DNA from 2 places in the Paenibacillus sp. FSL H7-0442 genome. Region 2 is predicted to be linked to the other one. Evidence: riboswitches for the same ligand, from Rfam matches in the RefSeq annotation. Region 2 holds a riboswitch; the other holds the start of a gene.
What was found. A riboswitch is a leader RNA that binds a small molecule or an ion and turns the genes downstream of it on or off. The one in region 2 is predicted to bind cobalamin.
Positions count from the first base shown of each region.

Region 1 (3,209 bases), 1.9 Mb from region 2:
CCCAGTGTATACGGATCAGCCAAAGGATTACGCAGCACACCCTGAAATCCGGCTCCCGCCAGCGCCAGCGCTGCTCCTACCAACATTCCCAGTAACACTCGTGGCAATCTGACCTTCAAAATAATCTGCTCTGAGGATGTATTCCAATCCGGTGTAAACGTATCGCCTAACCACGGTAGGTGGTTAACCAGAATGCCCGTGATTTGGCTGACCGGAAGCTTGGCCGAGCCGATGCCAAGACAGAGCAGCAGCGTCAGCAACAGCAGGACAAGACCTGTCCCTCCAAAGCCGATCAGTTTACGGTTCATTTGAAAATTTCAGGATACACGCCCTTGGCCACTTCCTTGAGACCTTCCGTTACGCGTGGACCCGGACGACTGATCAAATTATCATCCACGGCAAACACCCGGTTGTGGCGAACAGCCGATATTTGATCCCATCCACTGCGAGCTTTAATGATATCACCGAGCGTCTGGCCCGTTTTGTCGTCCTTGACACTTTTGCTGTACAAAATCACGTCAGGGTTCGCAGCAATAATATTTTCCTCACTGATTTGGTACCACCCCTTCTGCGTGGCACCTACATTTTCGCCGCCCGCCAACGTAATCAGCTCGTCCATAAACTCGCCTTTACCCACTGTCCAGCCTGGTGAAAACTCGACGTATACCCGCAGCTTCTGCCCTTTACCGATATTTTTAATTCCTTCTTTTACTTCTGCTACATCTGCTCTCATCTTGTCAGTCACCGCTCTTGCTTCTCTCTGATGATCGGTGATTTTCCCATACAATTCGATGTTAGCCATGACATCTTCCACTGTCTTCGGTTCCGTTTTAAAAATCATAATTCCCATGTCGCGCAGCTTGGTCGTAGCCTGTTCACTAAGTGATATCCCTGCAAAAACGACTTCCGGGTTCGCAGCAATGATCGCCTCTTCGTTCGGTTTCATAATACCGCCCACTTTAGGCTTTTTCGTAGCTGCTTCCGGGTAATCAGAGTAGTCGGAGACGCCGACAATTTCCTTATCCAGCCCAATGGCGAACAACGCCTCGGTTTCTGCCGGGGAGACGGAAACGATTTTATCCGGCGCTTTTTTGAATGTAAATTCCTGTCCTGTTGCATCTTTAACTGTGAGCGGGTAAACCGTTTTGCCCGGAGGCTCTTGTGCGTTTACTGCCTGTCCCGGCTGCTGTGAAGAAGCCTGACCCTCTTTATTTTCTGCATTTTTTCCATTAGCGCCACATGCACTCAGCACAACTGCCAAAATCAGAGCCAATAGACCTGTTGTCCACACCTTTATTTTTTTTCCTGCCATGATTTGCACCCCTTCATAAATAAATCGTTAAGAGCGTTACTTGAACATCATCAGATATCTTCTAAATCTAGCCTTCTTTTCCTATCAAAAACCCCCGCATCCTCATATCAGGACACAGGGGTCACGTTAGCGCAGATCGTGCGCAGGCGGCAGCTTCTTTCCGCATGGACAGTCACTGCGAACACGTCATCCTTTCCTCGAAGGATTATGGTGACAGGCGGACGGGCAGGTATCCTGACTTATGGTAAAATACATGTCCTGAAATTCTTTCATATGCTTAGTAACATATAAAGAGGACTAACGGGCATGTTTCCATTTACAGTGGCGGGACCGCGCCGGATTCACACCGACTTCCCTTTTAACAGCGCAGGGAGGGAAACCATAGTTTCATCACGCTGCGCCGACCTCGTCTGCTGGATATTTGATGTAGTGGTAGTCAAGCCGTTCTTTTACTTGATGATTATAGGTTAAAATGAGGCGGCTTACAACCCAAACAGCCTCTTTATCCGCTGGTGTCTAACCTAATGAGGAAGCATTTCCGCTATGTAATTGTGCGGTCCTGCCAGCCTCAATTGAATCCTTAATGCTTCTCCCGGCTTCGGATTCAGACTCCAAAAATCATGGCCCGGTATCAGCATGCAAGCTAGCTGACGAATTACGCCACCATGCGTAACGACCAAAACAGAGGGCGACGTAGCAGTCAAATCCATGGGTTGAACTTCCATAGCAACACGCCATTCATACAGAGAGTCAAGAAATTTGCGCAGACGATTTACAAAATCTGTCCAAGACTCTCCACCAGGTGGGGTGATCCGTTGCGGCTCATCAATCCAAGCCCGATACAACGACACATCCTTGAGCATGTCATACGTTTTTCCATCCCACTCGCCAAAATGAAGCTCTCGCAGACATGGTTCCATCATAGGAGGCATAGTAGATAGGGAACGCCCAGACGTCAACTCTGATTCCGGCACAATGATCTGCAAGGTCTGGCGACATCGCATTAAGTCGCTGCAATAGATTCGAGCAAAGGACTGACCTTGCAATTTTTCCTGCAAAGGCTTTAATTCCTGCTCTGCCCCCGGTAGCAAACCTAAGTCGGAGTGTCCCAGATATCGACGTTCCTTGTTCCATAAGGTTGTGCCGTGACGAACTAACACGAGCTCCATATCCCAATGCAGATCTTCTTTAGCATCATACGGCACCTTATCCTCCTGTGAGTTCGGTCTTTGTGCGTATTCTACTGTCCTTTTTGCTGCTATATCTTGTTTCAAGAAATGTCACTTCCTGCTCGATCATTATTCAGTGTGTCACTCCTCACCCTCACCGCACCCATCCCAAGGCAAAACAACCTGCGGCTCCTAACAAACACAATCCTACAAACATACTGGACACGGCGAACATCAGCTGGATCGTATGCCGTATATCTTTCGACTCTAGCGGTCGTATCCAATCCCCCATGTATGCACGAAAGGAGCGCACGCCATGATACACATTATATCCTCCAAGACGAATCCCCAATGCACCAGCAACAGCCGATTCCGGGAAGCCACTGTTCGGACTTGGGTGCAGACGAGCGTCTCGCTTGACTGTGCGCCAGCTTCTTGCAGCATCTCGTTTGTACATCCACGCCGCTATCACAAGCATTGCCGCTGTCAGGCGTGCTGGAATGTAGTTAGCCACATCATCTAGACGTGCTGAAGCCCAGCCTAAATGCAGATACTTTTCATTTTTGTAGCCAACCATGGAATCGAGCGTATTCACAGCACGATAAGCCAGCGCCAAGGGTGCTCCCCCGATCAAGGCATAAAAAAGCGGGGAAATAATCGCGTCCACGATATTTTCAGCGACCGTTTCAACCGTACCGCGTACAATCTCAGGCTCATCAAGTTGCTGC
Region 1 is NZ_CP151963.1:1,501,808-1,505,016, reverse strand. It holds gene MHH57_RS06830 (iron ABC transporter permease) at 1-308, opposite strand, end outside; gene MHH57_RS06825 (cobalamin-binding protein) at 305-1,312, opposite strand; cobalamin riboswitch at 1,519-1,711, opposite strand; gene MHH57_RS06820 (histidine phosphatase family protein) at 1,834-2,586, opposite strand; gene cbiB (adenosylcobinamide-phosphate synthase CbiB) at 2,636-3,209, opposite strand, start outside.
Region 1: it holds a riboswitch for cobalamin, as region 2 does, so the genes downstream of both, MHH57_RS06825 (cobalamin-binding protein) here and metE (5-methyltetrahydropteroyltriglutamate--homocysteine S-methyltransferase) in region 2, are expected to answer to the same signal.

Region 2 (3,209 bases):
CACAATTTGAATATTACATTGTTCGCTACGCCTGCCGAAGGTCTGTCGGGCAAGTTCACCTTGCTGGATCAACGTGATTTCGGGATTATTCCTGAGGTAAATGATCGAGAATATTACACGAATTCTTTTCATATTCCCGTGTATTACACGCTCCCGGCTGCTCGTAAAATCAGCTTGGAAGCTCCGTTCCATAACCTATGCAACGCTGGTGCGATATCATACATTGAGCTGGACGGTAATGCGCGGAATAACCCGGATGCGTTTCTTAAAATTGTTCAATACGCGCTGCATCAGAATATCGGCTACTTCTCCATCAACCATCCGGTGGATCGTTGTACAGAATGCGGTTATGAAGGGATTATCGGGACAAGCTGCCCCCAATGTGGCACAGATGAGGAGCACACACACTTTCAGCGCTTACGTCGGGTAACCGGATATCTGACAGGGGATTATACCGTTCGCTTTAATGCTGCAAAACAGGCAGAAGTTCGAGACCGGGTGAAACATAAGTGAATTTGTGTGGCTACATTCCGGAATCTCTGAACGAAGGATACGGCCTGCGCACCGTCGTGTTCATTAGCGGTTGCCGTCATGCCTGTCCCGGATGCTTTAATCCAGCGTCGTGGAGCTTCCGTGCAGGTGAGCCATTCACACCCCAACGACAACAGGAAGTCATTCGTGACATCATGGATAATCCGTTGTTGGATGGACTGACTCTCTGCGGGGGAGACCCGTTTTTCTCAGCAGCAGAATGCTCGCAATTTGTGCGCGACTTCCGTGCGGCCTGTCCCGACCGAACCGTGTGGGCTTACACTGGCTTTGTCTATGAAGATCTACTCACAGATCAGGAGCGACAAGAGCTAGCACTTTTGTGCGATGTGATTGTGGATGGTCGCTTTGTAGAACAGCAAAAGGACCTGACCCTTCCCTTCCGGGGCAGCCGCAATCAGCGTCTAGTAGATGTAAAAGCCAGCATTCAGGCAGGTTACACCGTTTCATTGACTTAAGGCGAAGGTTACTCGGCAAATGCTATATCTAATCTAGGACAAGTCTCCATCATGGATGAGGCTTGTCTTTTTTTGCATATCCCTAACAGATTCCATTGCAGTTTCTATTGCGCATCCTGCAAGTTTCACTTATGATGGTGAACAAGTATACGAGTGCATAATTATTCGTCATACCTTAACCGCATAGCTTGGAGATAGGTGTCTGTTCTATTCAGATCAGGCTTAAAAGGGAAGCCGGTGCAAATCCGGCACGGTCCCGCCACTGTAAACGGGGAACTTTCAGCTGTTCATACAACCACTGGTCGACAGACCGGGAAGGGATGCTGAGAGTCATGATCCGTAAGTCAGGAGACCTGCCTATTTTAACAACATCGCAAGTACCTACGGAAGATAGGGAGGTGTTAAGAGCAGTCACCGTATTTTTGATTTTTTAATCACGGAGGCATTCTTTCCCCTACTTATTTTTAACTCTGGGGGAAGAATGCCTTTTTTGGTACGTAAAAATAAAACAGACACCCACTAGGAGGAAAAGTACATGTCCGTCATTGAATGGCCTGAATTGTCCGGCTTAATTAGCAGTAATCTGGGATATCCGCGTATCGGCGAAAACCGGGAATGGAAGAAAGCACTGGAACGCTTCTGGAACGGCAGTATTAGCGAAAGCGAACTGCAAACGGAGATGAAAAGACTACGGTTGGAGCATCTGAGCAAGCAGCGTGACAAGGGGATTGATCGCATTCCTGTCGGAGACTTCTCCTATTATGATCACATGCTGGATACATCTGTGATGTTTGGCCTGATACCCGAACGGTTCAACCATCGTCCCGCAGGTCCGATTCCTCTGTCCGTGTATTTCGGGATCGCTCGTGGACAAAAGGGAGCAACCGCCAGTGAAATGACCAAATGGATGAACACCAATTATCACTACATCGTTCCCGAATTGGCAAACGCAGTCCCGGTGTTCACTGAAAATAAACCTTTACGGGCTTATCGTGAAGCAAAACAAGAGCTAGGCATTGATGGGAAACCGGTCCTCATCGGCCCCTATTCATTCGTTACCCTTTCCAAAGGCTATGATCGCAAGGAGCTTGCTTCTATTATAAGAACCTTCCTGCCTTTATACACCCGTGTCCTGTCTGAACTAGCAGCAGAAGGTGTTCAGTGGGTCCAAATCGATGAACCTGTCCTGACCACCTCATTCCCAGTAGAGGATCTGGACATTATTCAGGAAGTCTATGAAGCTTTGGCCCAAGCTGCGCCCTCTTTAAATATAATGCTGCAAACTTACTTTGGCAGCCTGGACCATTATGAGCGTCTGTCCGCACTTCCGGTACAGGGACTGGGTCTTGATTTTGTGTATGATGATGGCGAAAATCTCCAGCATATATTGCAGCATGGTTTCCCTAAAGGAAAAACGCTGGGCGCTGGGGTCATTGACGGGCGCAATATATGGCGCAGCGACCTTAACGCTGTGGCTACCCTGCTGGGTCAGTTAGCAGAACAGACCACTGCCGAGCAGCTTATCGTACAGCCATCATGCAGTCTGCTGCATGTGCCAGTCAGTCTGGAAGCAGAGCACAAGCTGGATCGAGAACTGGTGCAAGCGCTGGCTTTTGCCGATGAAAAGCTTGAGGAAATCGCCGTCCTGACGGCTGCACTTGGCAAACACGATCCATCCGCACTCACCAAGCTTGGACAAAGTGCAGATGCGGTAGCCCGTTTCAACAGCTCAGCGGCACGCGTACAAACAGCTGACGATCTGGCTGACTTGCTGGCAAAGGAGCCTCTAACACGCAGCGTTCCTTTCGCCGAGCGTCGTGAGATTCAGCAAAATAAGCTGAAGTTGCCTCCACTGCCTACGACGACCATTGGTAGCTTCCCGCAAACCGCCGAGATCCGCAAGGCCCGCCTGCACTATCGCAAAGGAGAATGGTCTGCCGAGCAATACCGGACGTTCATCCAACAGCAAATCAAGGAATGGATTGATATTCAGGAGGACATTGGCATTGACGTGCTTGTACACGGGGAATTTGAGCGGACCGATATGGTTGAATTTTTTGGCGAAAAGCTGAATGGCTTTGCTTTTACACAAAACGGATGGGTGCAGTCCTACGGCTCCCGCTGTGTCAAACCGCCGATTATATACGGAGACGTCTCCTTCGATCAGCCCATGACTGTGGAAGAAACGGCATTCGCTCAATC
Region 2 is NZ_CP151963.1:5,368,791-5,371,999, forward strand. It holds gene MHH57_RS23710 (anaerobic ribonucleoside triphosphate reductase) at 1-513, shown strand, start outside; gene nrdG (anaerobic ribonucleoside-triphosphate reductase activating protein) at 510-1,007, shown strand; cobalamin riboswitch at 1,187-1,383, shown strand; gene metE (5-methyltetrahydropteroyltriglutamate--homocysteine S-methyltransferase) at 1,543-3,209, shown strand, end outside.